DNA from 2 places in the Neobacillus sp. BP17 genome. Region 2 is predicted to be linked to the other one. Evidence: a T-box and tRNA genes for the amino acid it is inferred to sense, from the RefSeq annotation. Region 2 holds a T-box; the other holds one or more tRNA genes.

Region 1 (8,045 bases), 2.7 Mb from region 2:
AGTAGATAATTTATTCATCTTTTCAGAATTTTTCTAGCATTATCTTCGTTTTTAATGTACATTTTATAAATGTACTTTTTCTTAATCTTTTATACGAACAAATAGTTATCATTGGAGGAATTTAGGTTGGGTAATAATCATCAAAGTGAGAATTTGCAACGGGGTTTAGATAATAGGCATATCCAGTTAATTGCACTTGGAGGTGCCATTGGAGTCGGACTGTTCTATGGCTCAAGTGCAGCCATTCAAATGGCTGGACCAGCCATCATGGTCTCTTATTTAATCGGAGGCTTGGTTATTTTTATCATTATGAGAGCTCTAGGTGAAATGGCAGTCGATCTACCCGTTTCGGGTTCCTTTAGTTCCTACGCCAATCGATATATAGGGCCGTTTGCAGGGTACCTTAGCGGCTGGACCTATTGGTTTATGTGGCTTGTCGCTGGAATGGCGGAAATAACCGTGGTTGGTGTTTATGTGAATTACTGGTTTCCAGATATTCCACAATGGCTCACAGCACTCGCTGTGCTTATCGTGATTACCTTGGTAAACCTTGCGAATGTAAAGGCATTTGGTGAGTTTGAATTCTGGTTTGCACTGATTAAAGTTGTAGCCATTATCGGAATGATTCTCGTTGGAGTAGGAATCATCTTTTTGGGAATTGGCAACGGAGGTCAGCCCGTTGGTTTGGCCCATCTTTGGACTCATGGGGGATTCATGCCAAATGGAGTCAAAGGAATTTTATTGTCCTTGGTTTTTGTGACGTTTTCATTTGGTGGAGTGGAATTGGTTGGAATTACCGCAGGAGAGGCAAAAAATCCTCAAAAATCAATCCCGTCTGCCATTAACAGTGTTGTCTGGCGGATATTAATTTTTTATGTGGGTGCATTGGGAATTATGATGACTCTCTATCCTTGGAATGAAGTAGGCATGAAGGGCAGTCCATTTGTATTGATTTTTGATAAAGTTGGAATTCCTAGAGCCGCCCATATTATTAACTTTGTGGTCTTAACAGCCGCATTATCTGCTTTTAATAGTGGGTTATTTAGTTCCGGTAGAATGCTGCACAATTTATCCCTGCAAAATAACGGTCCGAAATATTTTGGAAAACTTAATAAGAATGGCAGCCCGGTCCGTGGCATACTGTTCACGTCTTCACTGTTATTATTGGCCGTACTACTGAACTACATTGTTCCCGAAAAAGTGTTTATGTACATATCTGCTGTTGCCACAGTAGCGGTTATTACCAGCTGGGCGGTTATCCTGATTACACAATTAAAGTTTAGGCAATCCAAAACAAAAAAAGAAATTGAAAAATTAGCATTTAAACTTCCCTTATATCCCATTTCATCCTATTTAGCACTGACGTTTTTAGCACTTGTCATTGTCTTAATGGCTTTTATTGAGGAAATGCGAATTGCTTTAGTTGTAGCACCAATATGGTTTACGATTCTTTATTTCGGATATAAAATGATTAAAAAATTCGACTGACCTATTCTTTTGAAAAAGAATCTGTTGGATAAACCAGAGTGGGGCAAACTAGATTTGAAAGGGTGAAGTTATGGAAAAGAATAAAAAAGGATCGGAGAAATTAAGTTATGAGTCCGATGGAAAAATGGGTAAAAACCATAATAAGGTAAAAGGTAACCAAAAAGATCAGGCTGATGATTTTTTTAATACCACACAAAACAGTGAATGAAAAACAAAACCTACTTACAATCTGCGTAAGTAGGTTTTTGGTAGTTATTATCAAAAAGAAGATTAGTCATAGAACGAAGGGATGTACGAAAATTTATGTATGTTGTGCGGGGAGATTAAACTTGGACGATTGATTAATTAGCCCAGCCGTATTGCTCGTCCAACCCGCAATCATTTATAGCTTTGAACGATACATTGCTTATGAAATGGCTGTAAGCCAGGTTTTGTCCTTCCGTACTTCAATCGGCAGCAAGCCTCGTACTAGAAGTGTAGTCATCTATCTACCGGCCAATGGCCGATTCATCCGTTAGGTTCATTTCCCGCAGGATGATGCCCCTACCATAATTTGGGTTGCTCGCTCGTGGGGTTTACCCGTTCCATCTTTTCCGTTTCCAGAAAAGCTCGTCACTGTGGCACTTTCAGGTTATTCTCAGCATATCCAAACGGACGTAGCATGATTTCACCGCCGTCAGCCGATTCGGCTGCCCACCTTTGCAGGTGGCACGAACACTACAGGCATCTCAGCACTGTGCGAGCCTGGACTTTCCTCAGCTCCTGTAAAGGAACCGCGACTACTCACCATTTCATGTTTATGAATTCGTTCAGATGCGACAACACATACTATATCAAGGATACGATGATAAATCATTAGTAGTTTTATTCCAATGTTTCCAATTATGATTGGTATTTTTAGGTTCATTTCTCCAAAGGTCAATTAAATATTTAATTTATTACTTTCCACAGCAACAAAGTCGTCAAATAAAATTGTACAAGGCAATTTTTTTAAGAATTATCCTTGATATTAATGTAACTTACACATTGATTCATCTTAAACAAGAGAGTTGAGGGAAATATAATGCTTGTCATTGAAAATGATTGGTTAAAGGTAAGTATAGTAAGAAATGGAGCAGAAGTACGAGAAGTGAAGCATAAGAAAAACGGGCTAGACTATATGTGGACAGGGGATAACGCTTACTGGGGACGAGTCTCTCCGGTCTTATTTCCGATTGTAGGACGGTTAAAAGGGGATCAGTATCAACTGGATGGTCATACCTATAAGATGTCACAGCATGGTTTTTTGCGTGACGTTGAATTTGATGTAGAAGAGCAGACAGATACAAGCGTTTCATTTGTGTTTGAGTCTGCTGGACGCTTCAAACAAGTTTATCCTTACGAATTTAAAGCAATCATTCGTTATGTACTCAAAGAGGACTCCCTCATGGTTCAGTGGGAAATCGTGAATGAAAACAAGGAAGAAATGTATTTTTCCATTGGTGCTCATCCTGCATTTAAAATTCCACTTGTAGAAAATGAAACCATTGAGGATTACCGTTTATATTTTACTCCTGCAGCAAATAACAAGGTAATGGAATACGAGCTAAAGGATTCTCTGATCCACGAGAGAGGAAATGCAAGTGATATTTCAACGATGCAGCTCACGCCCTCCTTATTTGCCCATGATGCTCTCGTCTACAGCAATATTGATCAAATTACATTGGAGTCTAAAAAATCAGGTCATGGAATCGAAGTATGGTTCGAAAAATTCCCGTTTGTTGGAATTTGGTCGAAATATATGGATACTACTGGTACGATCGCGCCATTTGTTTGCATAGAGCCATGGTACGGAATTGCTGATACGTATCATACTTCTGGGAACATGAAGGAAAAGATGGGTGTGAATAAGCTTGAAGCAGGAGCAACATTCCTGGCTGAATATAAAATGAAGTTTAAATAACAGTCGATAGGAGATTGTCTATTGGTTGCTAAGTATTAAATGATAAAGTTAGGCTTCCATCCAATCCTATTTAGGTGAACGCACATAGACTACTTTGACTATAAGTGAAAGGAGGATATTAATGTACTACATTATTTTGCATCACTACCATCCTTGGTATCAATCCATAGTAGTTCCATTCATTCCTCCACCACCTGTCCCGCCAGCAGCTGTTACCTACCGAAAGATGTTAAATGGGTTTTTGTAATCGAAAAATCCAGGACTTTTGAACTACCAAAATTTACAGCTATCTTCCAAATGGAATCGATGATATATTGTTCTTGTAAGTTCTTAACGGACTTACGCGAAGCTTTTATTACAGAGAAGTACTCAAGCGGCTGAAGAGGCGCCCCTGCTAAGGGTGTAGGTCGGGTAACCGGCGCGAGGGTTCAAATCCCTTCTTCTCTGCCATTATATTATGGGGATGTCTTGGTATCGACAGGGATTGTTTGAGCTTATATGGCGAGTCGAGGGATTCGGCCTCGTAAAAACGATAAAGCCTATAACTGGCAAACAAAACAACAACTTCGCTTTCGCTGCCTAATAACAGTCGATCGCGGTTCCTCCCTCCATCGTCCATGTGGTAGGGTAAGGGACTCATTCTAAGTGGACTACGCCGGATTCCACCGTCTGAGGATGAAGGAAGAGACGAACCAGACTAGCTGCTTCCATGCCTGTCAGTAGGCTAACGAAGTAAGTGAAATCAATTCTACTGACTACACTCGTAGAAGTATAAGTGCCAAGATCTTTGCACACGGGTTCAACTCCCGTCATTTCCACTAAAAAACAATCATTTTTACCGCAGTAGGTAAGTGGCAGTCCTTTCGGCAATTAACCGATCGGTCGTAGGTTCGAGTCCTACCTGCGGAGTTTAGTCCAACAAAGGCACTAGGAAACTGGTCAGGGCGGGAACGCAGCAGCCATAACTAGTGAAATTGTGTGGGCTAGTACATAAAACTGAAGGCTCAAAACCCCTAAACCCAGTTTAGGGGTTATTTCTTTTACAAATTTGGATTAATTTTATAAAGAGGTAGATAAGGAATTTCCCTTCATGGCTTTTTAATGTTCAAGGATTTTTTTTTGTTCCATTATCCTGCAAATGAAATGTTTTAGAAATCTCAATTATTTAAGCTGTTCAATACATAAGCAAGCAGTATTACAATGACTAGTTTATCTTTTCTACTAGGGACGGATTACTAGTTACAATTTTTTAGCCCATATTGTACCCAGTCTTTCCCAGCATCAATCTAATTGATGCTGCTTCAATTTACGATAAAGCGTTGCTAAACTTATACCTAGATTGCTGGCAATTTGTCTTTTTGCTTTTGTCGTTTTTCCGTATTCAGTCAATAATTTTTCGATTTTTTTGTATTCGAATTCTTCTTTGTTCATCTCCAAGATGGGAACTTTCAGGATTTCTTCACTTTTGTCCGTATGATTTGAAGAAGGGGGTAATTGATGTAAGTAATATGGCAAATGATCCAGTGTTAATTCGGTATCATAAATGGTTGCGATATTTATGGCGTATTCTAAGCAATTTTCAAACTCACGAACATTCCCTGGCCATTTGTAACTTTTCATCATGGCAGCTACTTCTTTCGAGATGGATTGAATATTTCTATTTAATAATTTGTTATACCTTCTAATAAAATAGCTGCTCAAATAATCAAGGTCATCATTTCTGTCACGAAGAGGAGGGATTTTAATGGGTATTACATTTAATCGGTAATATAAGTCTTCTCGAAATTTATTTTGGTCTACTAATTTTTCTAAATTCTCGTTTGTGGCTGCAATAACACGAATGTTTACTGGTATTGGATGCTTTCCTCCAATCTTATCTATTTCCCTGGTTTGTAAAACACGCAAAAGCTTTACTTGTAGGTAAAGCGGCATTGTGCCAATTTCATCTAGAAAAATAGTTCCTTGATCCGCTAATTCAAATTTTCCAGGTTTCCCCTTTGCATCTGCCCCGGTAAATGCTCCTTTTTCGTAACCGAAAAGTTCACTTTCAATTAATGCCTCCGGGATGGCCCCACAATTTATCGAAATGAATGGACGATTACTTCTTGTGCTCAATTGATGGATGGCCCTTGCAAACAATTCTTTTCCGGTTCCACTTTCTCCTGTAATTAAAACAGTAGAATCATTCGCAGCAACATGAGAAACAAGAGACTTAATTTCTATCATTTGAGGTGACCTTCCAATGATATCTTCAATGGAAATGGAGCGGCTTGAGTTAATAAAATCCAAGGCGCTTCGTTGTACCTCTTTATAATCGGATAATGAAATGACGGCCCCTTTGATGATGTTTTCCACATTAATAGGCTCTATGTCACCAATAAAGGTCACATTATTGGTACCATTGGAATAGGACAAATCGGTTTGAATCATCTTATTTCCTCCTAGAACCTTCTTAAGGGGAAAATCCTTAAATAACTCTAAAATATGTATTTTTTCAATCAAAGATGATTTTTTTTGAATCATTTTTTCGGCCACATTATTTACTTGGTTGATAAATCCATCCTCGTCAATAGAAAGAATGCCTTTTGGTAATGAATTAATCAAAGTTAATAAAGCGCCGTTCATCCGATTTTGTTCTTCAAATAGTATTTTTTCTCTAATCTTCGATGTCATCAAATCAGACATTCTATATAAGAAATCAATAATCCCATTCAAATTCCTTTTAATAGAATCTAATCTCTCTTCAGTATAGGCCACTACGTTTACCGTGCCTATGACAGAATGATCATATCGAATGGGAACAACCACCCCACCTGAATAGGTACATTTTCCAAAACCAGGGCAAACCTGACAAACAGGATTTTGCATCTTGCTTTCAATAATTATATGTTTGTTTGTCATCAGGACATTTTTGCTTACACTGCCAAAGGTCATTATTTCTCCTATTTTTTCCTTTGCTTCCCCAGTAGCTGCAACTCGGATAATATTTTCATCTACAATTTCGACATCCATTTGGAACGCTGTTTTAATTGCTTCAGCAATATTTTGTGCTACATCATGGATCATATTTAGCATGAAGGGACCTCTTTTCTTGTTTCACTTTTTCTCATTTTTAGAAATAATGATTCTCAATTTGAGAAATTTTCTCATTTTAATAATAAAAAAATATCAGAAAATTGGTAAAAATGCAATTTTTACCTTTGGCACAGTAATTGCATTATAAATAATTGATTAGGAAAATGAAGGAGGATATTGGATTATGCAGAAACAGCAAGTAAATTTTCTTTACTTATCAGAGCCGGATATGATTGAAGCTGGCGTACTCGATACCCATCATTGCGTAGAAACAATTGAAGAAGTTTTTAGACTTCTATCAGAAGGAGACTATCTTATGGGGGGACCAAATGAAAATGAGCATGGACAAATGATTTGGTTTCCTAAGGAAGAAAGATTCCCTAATATGCCTATAGCAGGACCAGATAGGCGATTTATGTCGATGATTACATATCTTGGCGGACGCTTTAATGTTTGTGGAGATAAATGGTATGGGTCAAATATTGCAAATCGTGATAGAGGACTACCAAGATCGATATTAATGGTCACGCTCAATGATACCGATACAGGTCAGCCTCTTGCGTATATGTCTGGAAATTTAATCAGTGCAATGCGTACAGGAGCTGTTCCGGGAGTAGCTGCAAAATATTTAGCCAGGAAAAATGCAGAGATAGCCACTGTATTAGGTGCGGGTGTTATCAGCCGAGCTTGTTTGAAAGCGATTGCAGTCGCGAGACCTGATTTAAAACAAATCCGTGTGTATGACATCATTTACGAAAAAGGAATCGCTTTTGCTGCAGAAATGACCAAGGAAACAGGAATTAACGTGGTGGCTGCTAGATCCCTGCAAGAGGCGGTCAATAACTCGGATATTATTAGTGTTGCTACAAGCGGCGCGGTCAAGGCAAGGCTTGAACAAGAATGGTTAAAACCAGGGTGCATTATTGAGTTGACTGGCCCGGCTGATTTAGATGACGAATGCTATATGAATTATAAGATTGTTGCAGATAACTGGAAAATGCACGAGTGCTGGTTAAATGACGCAAAAGAGCATCCACTTGGATTTGATAGTATTAAAGATTGGGCACCTACTTCACAACTTCTAACGCTGGTTGAAAGTGGAGAGGTAAAAACAGAATCTATTATAGACTTAGGCGATGTTATAACTGGGAAAAAGCAGGTGAGGGAAGAAACTGATAGCAACCCTATTATTTTCGTTACTGGCGGGCAGCCTGTTTACGATATAGCCTGGGGATACGAAATCTATCAAAATGCGTTAAATAGGGGAATAGGTAATAAATTATTATTATGGGAAGAAGCTCATTGGGCATAATTTTTACACTTCATCATTAATCTTGAAAGGGGAAAATCGTATGAATTACCGAATTGGTGTGGATACAGGAGGAACATTTACAGATGTTGCCTTAGTGGAAGAGAGAACCGGGAAATCCTATATTACGAAAGTGCCGTCAACACCTCATAATCCATCTTTAGCAGTATTAAATGGATTGAGACAAATTGTTGAGGAGACGGGCATTGACTATGAAGAAATTTCTTTCTT
Region 2 (8,045 bases):
AAGCTTATCGGGATTATCACCAATAGGGATCTTCGCTTTATCCAAGATTATTCATTTAAAATTTCCGACGTTATGACTAAGGAGAATCTTGTGACGGCCCCAGTTGGAACGACATTAAAAGAGGCAGAGAAAATTCTGCAGCGTTACAAGATAGAAAAACTACCGCTTGTTAATGAGCAGGGTGAGTTAAAAGGATTAATCACAATTAAGGATATCGAAAAGGTGATTGAATTTCCAAACTCTGCGAAAGACAGTCAAGGACGTTTATTGGCTGGAGCTGCGGTTGGAGTAACGAGCGATACGATGAAACGAGTAGAAGCTCTTGTAAAAGCCAATGTCGATGTAATTGTGCTTGATACAGCCCATGGACATTCCAAAGGTGTCCTCGATATGGTAAAGGAAATTAGAGCTGCTCATCCAAATCTCACGATTATTGCTGGGAACGTGGCAACAGCTGAAGGAACCAAAGCCTTAATAGAAGCTGGTGCCGATGTGGTCAAAGTAGGAATTGGACCTGGTTCGATCTGTACAACAAGGGTCGTTGCCGGTGTAGGTGTTCCACAAATTACAGCCGTTTATGATTGTGCAGGAGAAGCGATGAAGCATGGCAAGACAATCATTGCCGATGGCGGCATCAAATACTCTGGGGATATCGTCAAAGCTCTTGCAGCAGGCGGATATGCCGTTATGCTGGGCAGCTTATTAGCGGGGGTAACCGAGAGTCCAGGAGAGACAGAAATTTTCCAAGGACGCCGCTTTAAAGTGTATCGCGGGATGGGTTCAGTGGCTGCGATGGAAAAAGGATCAAAAGACCGTTATTTCCAAGAAGATAATAAAAAGTTCGTACCAGAAGGAATTGAAGGACGGATTCCTTATAAAGGGCCTTTAGCAGAGACTGTATATCAACTTATCGGCGGACTCAGATCCGGAATGGGTTATTGCGGAACCAAAGATCTAGAGGAATTAAGAACAAAAGCACAATTTATTAAAATGACAGGTGCGGGATTAAGAGAGAGTCATCCACATGATGTTCAAATCACAAAAGAGGCTCCGAATTACTCTCTATAACAACAAGACAGAGAAGCGATGACTTCTCTGTTTTTTATGTAAAAATACCTAGAAACTGAAAAAAATAGCCATAAGATGGTTCATAGCTCCGTCTATGATTTGCTATTGACTTATGTTAAAATAACCAAGGTGTATAAATTCATGGAGGGCGTTAAAGTGAACAAACATTTTTATCAGAAATGTATGGCCAGTGCGCTGGCACTTATTTTATTTTTTGGACTATTTGCTGGTGTTGATATAGCGAAGGCGGATGCAGCATTAAATGTGAATGCAGACGGAGCTATTTTAGTTGATGGACAAACAGGTAAGGTTTTATATGCAAAGAATGCTGACAGTCCATTAGGGATTGCCAGTATGACAAAGATGATGACGGAGTATCTTTTACTAGATGCCGTGAAGCACGGTAAGGTCAAATGGGATCAGGAATATACGGTAAGTGAACTAGTTTATAAGATTTCACAGCCAACGGGTTTATCGAATGTCCCTTTACGCCTTGGTGAAAAATATAATGTTCGAGAATTATATGAAGCGATGGCTATTTATTCTGCTAATGGGACAACCATTGCACTTGCTGAAGTCATTGCCGGTTCGGAAACGAATTTTGTCAAGTTGATGAATGAAAAAGCAAAGAAACTTGGATTGAAAAATAGTAAATTTGTGAATTCTACTGGCTTAAATAATAAGGATTATAATGGTGAGCAACCAGAAGGAACTGGTGCTGAAGAAGAAAATGTGATGTCTCCTCGCGACGTGGCTACATTAGCCTATCATCTCATTAATGATTATCCAGATGTTCTAAAAACAGCAAGCACGCCTAAAAAGGTATTTCGTGAAGGTACAGATGATAGAATTGTAATGCAAAACTGGAACTGGATGCTGCCAACATTAGTATATGGATATGAAGGTATGGATGGGCTCAAAACCGGTACAACTGATTTTGCAGGATACTGCTTTACAGGGACAGCGAGCAGAGATGGAAAACGATTTATTACCGTTGTCCAAAATGCAAAAGATGATAGCGGAAAAAATGATGGTTATAAAGCGCGTTTCGGTGAAACGAAAAAAATGCTAGATTATGCTTTTACAAATTATGCAAAGGAAGAAATTACTCCTAAGCATTACCAAGTAAAAGGTCAAAAAACGGTTCCTGTTACAAAAGGAAAAGAAGACCAGGTTAAAATCTATACAAAATCAGCCATTAGCATGATGATTCCAAATGGCAGCAAGCAAGACTACAAACCAGTCTTAGTCCTTGATAAAAAGAAATTGACGAAAGATGGTAAGCTAACAGCACCAATTAAGAAGGGTGAAAAAGTTGGTTATGTAACCATCGCACCAAAAAATGGTGAAAAGGTTAGTTTCTTAACTTCAGAGGGTCAACAATCGATTAAGGTTGATGTGATCGCTGCACAAGATGTAGAAAAATCAAACTGGTTTGTGTTAATGATGAAAGGCATTGGTAACTTTTTTGGAGATGTTTTTCATGGGATTTCCTCTACTGTTAAGGGATGGTTTTAATTTATATTTTAACGAAAGCTAAGCAAAAACAATTTGTTTAAATTGGTTGCTTTTGGATAATATATATAGTAAATTAATAAATACAAAATCATAAATAATGATCAAAGCAATGAGAGGAACTAGTAACAAGAGACTCATTCTACAAGAGAGCCGGTGGCTGGTGTGAACCGGTGGATGAAACTTGTGAATCCCTCCTCGAGCAAGGTGCGGAACATCTCATCCTGAGATCAGTAAGTACTTTCGGTAGAAACCGTTAACGTTTTTTGAGGTGGACAGTTTATTCTGTCAACCAGGGTGGTATCGCGAGTAACTCTCGTCCCTGTTTTAGGGGCGGGAGTTTTTTGTTTTTTATGTGGTAATGCGAACCGCACGGCATGGTCTAAAATAATAAAATGAGTAAAAAGGAGTGCCATATTTATGTTAGATATTAAAGTGTTACGAGCTGATTTTGCAGAAGTAAAAGAAAAACTTCAAAAGCGGGGGGAAGATTTATCTGCTCTCGATCAATTTGAAGAACTAGACCAAAGAAGACGCGAATTGATTGTCGAAACAGAAAAATTAAAAAGCCGCCGCAATGAGGTATCACAGCAGGTTGCATCTTTAAAGCGAGAAAAGCAGGATGCTGACCATTTGATCAAGGAAATGCGCGAGGTGGGTGACAAGATTAAAACGTTTGATGATGAATTACGTGTAGTAGAAGAGTCATTAGAACTTTTGATGTTGAGCATCCCGAATATCCCGCATGAAAGTGTTCCAGTGGGCGAAACTGAGGATGATAATATCGAAATACGACAATGGGGCAAGGTGCGCGAGTTTGAATTTGAAGCCAAACCGCATTGGGACGTTGCCGATCAACTAGGAATTCTTGATTTTGAAAGAGCCGGGAAGGTAACAGGTAGCCGCTTTGTCTTTTATAAAGGACTAGGTGCTCGTTTAGAGCGTGCGTTAATGAGCTTTATGTTAGATCTTCATGTCGATGAGCATGGCTATACAGAAATATTGCCGCCGTATTTAGTCAACCGGGCGAGTATGACTGGAACAGGCCAGCTTCCTAAGTTTGAAGAAGATGCGTTTTTGATTGAAAACGAAGATTACTTCTTGATTCCGACAGCTGAAGTTCCTGTAACTAATCTTCATCGCGATGAAATATTAAGTGCTGAAGCCCTGCCGATCCGCTTTGCTGCTTACAGTGCATGTTTCCGTTCTGAGGCTGGCTCTGCGGGCCGTGATACACGCGGTTTGATTCGTCAGCATCAATTTAATAAGGTAGAACTTGTGAAGTTTGTTAAGCCTGAGGATTCTTACGATGAGCTTGAAAAGCTGACACGAGATGCAGAAAAGGTATTACAATTACTTGAGCTGCCATACCGTGTGCTAAGCATGTGCACGGGTGACCTCGGCTTTACCGCTGCGAAGAAGTATGATATTGAAGTTTGGATTCCAAGCTATGGAACGTATCGCGAAATTTCTTCTTGCAGTAACTTCGAAGCCTTCCAGGCAAGACGGGCAAACATTCGTTTCCGCCGCGAACCAAAGGCAAAGCCGGAGCACGTTCACACCCTCAATGGTTCTGGCCTTGCGATTGGCCGTACGGTCGCCGCCATCTTAGAGAATTACCAACAAGCCGATGGCAGTGTCGTGATTCCAACCGTACTGCGTCCATATATGGGCAACCGTGAAGTCATATCACCAATGTAATTTTAGTCTAAGTTAAAGCATATAGTTGGCACCCTGTTGATTGGAGCGGAAGGCACGAAGACTCCTGCGGGAGGACGGGGCAGGGGAGACCCCGCAGGAGCGCAGCGACGAGGAGGCTCCCCGGACCGCCCGCGGAAAGCGAAGTGCCTGGAGTGGAAATCAACAGGCATTTGTAACATAGAAAAAAACTGGACAGATAAAAATTTGTCCAGTTTTTTGATTTAGTATGTTGACATAGAAAAATGAATATGGTAAATTAGATTCTGTTGATACGGAGGAATACCCAAGTTTGGCTGAAGGGATCGGTCTTGAAAACCGACAGGCGGGTCATACCGCGCGGGGGTTCGAATCCCTCTTCCTCCTCCATAATATTTACTAATCGCGCATAAAAACTGGAGATAAAGGTTCGTTACATCATATGTAACGGACTTTTTTTATGGACATTTTTAGCTGCACTGTTAAACTGAGAGCAATAGCTGGATATTTGCCTATGGTTAGAAGATTGCTGAAGGAAAAAGGGTGCTAAGCGGAAAAGAAGAGTATCTCCATTTCCCGGGTGAAGGAAAAAAATAGGCTAAACGGTAAATGAAGAGGGTCCGGTCTAGCAAAATTCAGAAGTTTCTCCATCGCATCAATCCTATAAATAAAAAAGCACATATTGGATTATCCAATATGCGCTTTTCTTATATTTAGAATTTCTTTCAACTTTTCTTCCACTTCAAGGCAAATTCTAGTGGCATCTTCTGCACTTTTGACAACGTCTGTTGTATCCATATCAATCACTAATACTTCACTTGCTGAGTACTGGTTCATCACCCACTCATCATAACCCTTCCACACTTCGAAGTAATATTCCTTCAGTTCAGGATTTATTTCAAAGCTTCGGCCGCGGGCCATAATCCGGTCAATCACTGTATCAAATGACCCTTTTAAGTACACCATTAAATCTGGTGCCTTTTTTGGAAGTTCATTCAGTTCTTCCAGCATGTTTTCCACTAATTCTTCATATATTTTAAATTCCAAATCAGAAATCCTGCCTAACGATTTATTCACATAGGCAAAATACCAATCTTCATAAATGGAACGGTCTTGAATTGTATAAATAGGCTCTCTCCAGCTAACGCATTCCTTAACGGTTTTAAAACGTTTATTCAAAAAGAATAATTGAAGCAGGAAAGGGATCCTTTTGGCATCTAATTCTTCAGGTGTCAGTTCATAATAGAGCGGGAGAATCGGGTTATCATCCACCGTTTCATAAAACACCTTACTCTCAATTCCCTTATTTTGAAAGTGTGCATTCAATGTGTCTGCCACACTTGTTTTACCGAGACCAATCATACCACCAATAACGATACTCACTAACATCCCCCTGATCTATAATGTTTTTTTGAGTTTCACTTTATCCAGATGCTTTTTTTTAATGCTAAGGATAATTGTTCAAAAATATGGTTTAAATCTTGTTCATTTTTGACAAAATCCAATTCGTCTCCGCTAAAGCGAAGAACGGGTATTTCTGGATGTTCCTTTTCAAAGAGCGTCATTGATTCTTCATAATCGAGTGATAACTGTTCTAAATATAAGGGGCTGATATTCTTTTCCACTTCACGCCCTCTTATTTTAATTCGTTTTAGAAGTGTATCGAGGCTGGCATTCAAATAAATAATAACATTAGGCTTCGGCATATCTTCGGTTAGAATTTGATAAATTTTATCATATTTTTGATACTCATCTGCATTTAAGGAACGCTTTGCAAATATTAAATTTTTAAAGATATGATAATCCGCTACAACGGATTGATTTTGAGTTAAGTAATGGGTATTGATATCCCCTAATTGCTTAAAACGATTGCAGAGGAAAAACATTTCCGTTTGAAAACTCCATTCTTCAATATTTTCATAGAATTTCCCTAGAAATGGATTTTCATCAACAATCTCTTTAAGTAATGCAAATTTAAATTGCGCTGAAATGGCTTTTGCAAGCGATGTTTTTCCAACACCAATCGGCCCTTCAACGGTAATAAAGGGTGTATCCCCCATTGCAAGTCCTCCTTCGAAAGCTACCTTCACTCTATGTTTCACCAGATCCTCTGGTTATTTAGTCACAAAAAACACGCAAGATTTATTTTATCATAATCTTACTCAGGAAGGGATAAGGAAAATTTAGTAGAAAGTTGTTTTATGTCAAATATATGAAAAAACTGCCGAATCCCGGCAGTTTTTGTAGAAATAAAATTATTTAGGTTGCACGTTTAGTGACATTGAAGTTGTCGACGATTAACAGCCAATTTTGCGGGAAGGCAAGACCGAGCTTCCAGTAACTCATTCCCCTAATATTTAACTCTTTAATTAAATCAAACTTGGCTTGAATCGAGCGGGCGTCCTCAAACCAAACCTCATGCTGTTTGCCCGCTTCTGTATATCTAAAATGTGGTGCCTGCGCCTTGATGTCATATTGAATCGGGACATTGTGCCTTGCGGCGAGCTGTATGGCCTGCTGTGGACTCACTGCCTTGGCAACCGTTCCTTGCACGAAGGGAAGTGTCCAATCATAGCCGTACAAGTTTTGCCCCATCATAATCTTTCTTGCCGGGATATCTGTAACAGCGTATTCCAACACTCTTCTTACTTGATCGATGGGTGACACAGCCATTGCGGGGCCACCGCTATATCCCCATTCATAAGTCATAATCACGACAAAGTCAACGATTTCTCCGTGTGCCTTATAGTCATGTGCTTCATACCATTTCCCTTTCTGAGAGGCACTGGTCTTTGGCGCCAGTGCGGTTGACATGAGCCAGCCTTTACTGCCGAATAGATGTTTTGCCTTACGTAAAAAGCGATTATAGGCCTCACGGTCGGCCGGACGTAAAAACTCAAAATCAAAATGAATATCACGGAATCCATATTTATTAGCAGTAGAAACAATATTATTTAGAAATTTATCTTGAATGGCCATATCATTTAATAAAATTCTTCCGAGTTCGTCACTGAATTGATCATTTTCTTGGTTGGTTATTACCATCATTAACACATTGCGGTTGGCCCTGGCGATAGCAGGAAAGTTGTTCAACAGCGGTTCTTTTAGTGTCCCATCACGGCGGGCTTGAAAGCTAAAGGGAGCCAAATAGGTCAGATAGGGTGCTGCCTCGCGGGCGCTGGTTTCTAAGACTGGGGCTACGGTAGTGCCGCGGGGTTCAACGTAGGCGTTAAATTCAGCATCTCTTTTTTTGCCTTGGGGAATGTAGAGACGAAAACCTATATTAAGCGGCTGATTCGGGTTGATTCGGTTGATAGAGGCAAGCTCTTGGTAAGGGACGCCGAACTTTCTTGAGATGGTGAATAAAGTATCGCCTGGCTGCACGAAATAAAATTGCCCAATGATTGGAATGACAAGCGACTGTCCAATCACAAGATTATTTGGATTTGGTAAATCGTTAGCCTCTACTATGTCCTGGACGGTTGTTTGATAAGTCCTTGCAATCGTTGTTAAGGTTTCATTACCTCTTACCACATGGATTTGCATCCTAACCCCTCCTAAGCAAATATGCGTTGCAACTATTTTATGAGCGAGGAAACTGATAAATGATATAATGCTTATAAATTTCATCTGAAGCAATTAAAACTCCAATTTGGTAATAATGGGACCAAGGGAACAGTAAAGGGGAATTAGCATGACAGGAGATCAGTCAATTGATGAATATTTTATGAAGGAAGCGATGAAGGAAGCCAAAAGGGCTGAAGCGATAGATGAGGTACCGATTG

The links. The T-box of region 2 lies ahead of serS (serine--tRNA ligase). A T-box ahead of a tRNA ligase gene usually reads a tRNA of that ligase, here a tRNA-Ser.
Region 1: it encodes a tRNA-Ser, which carries the amino acid that the T-box ahead of serS (serine--tRNA ligase) is inferred to sense. The anticodon was not compared.

Annotation. Positions count from the first base shown of each region.
Region 1 is NZ_CM184198.1:2,748,471-2,756,515, forward strand. It holds gene AC4QJR_RS13330 (amino acid permease) at 127-1,488, shown strand; gene AC4QJR_RS13335 (hypothetical protein) at 1,559-1,696, shown strand; RNA gene rnpB (RNase P RNA component class B) at 1,904-2,279, opposite strand; gene AC4QJR_RS13345 (aldose 1-epimerase family protein) at 2,552-3,430, shown strand; gene AC4QJR_RS13350 (hypothetical protein) at 3,552-3,677, shown strand; tRNA gene AC4QJR_RS13355 (tRNA-Ser) at 3,790-3,880, shown strand; RNA gene ssrA (transfer-messenger RNA) at 3,890-4,251, shown strand; tRNA gene AC4QJR_RS13365 (tRNA-Asn) at 4,268-4,339, shown strand; RNA gene ffs (signal recognition particle sRNA small type) at 4,338-4,423, shown strand; gene AC4QJR_RS13375 (sigma-54 interaction domain-containing protein) at 4,712-6,505, opposite strand; gene AC4QJR_RS13380 (tyramine oxidase subunit B) at 6,690-7,817, shown strand; gene AC4QJR_RS13385 (hydantoinase/oxoprolinase family protein) at 7,858-8,045, shown strand, end outside.
Region 2 is NZ_CM184198.1:15,913-23,957, forward strand. It holds gene guaB (IMP dehydrogenase) at 1-1,068, shown strand, start outside; gene AC4QJR_RS00075 (D-alanyl-D-alanine carboxypeptidase family protein) at 1,210-2,586, shown strand; T-box leader at 2,687-2,910, shown strand; gene serS (serine--tRNA ligase) at 3,004-4,284, shown strand; tRNA gene AC4QJR_RS00085 (tRNA-Ser) at 4,558-4,650, shown strand; gene AC4QJR_RS00090 (deoxynucleoside kinase) at 4,948-5,643, opposite strand; gene AC4QJR_RS00095 (deoxynucleoside kinase) at 5,679-6,320, opposite strand; gene AC4QJR_RS00100 (LysM peptidoglycan-binding domain-containing protein) at 6,520-7,806, opposite strand; gene tadA (tRNA adenosine(34) deaminase TadA) at 7,955-8,045, shown strand, end outside.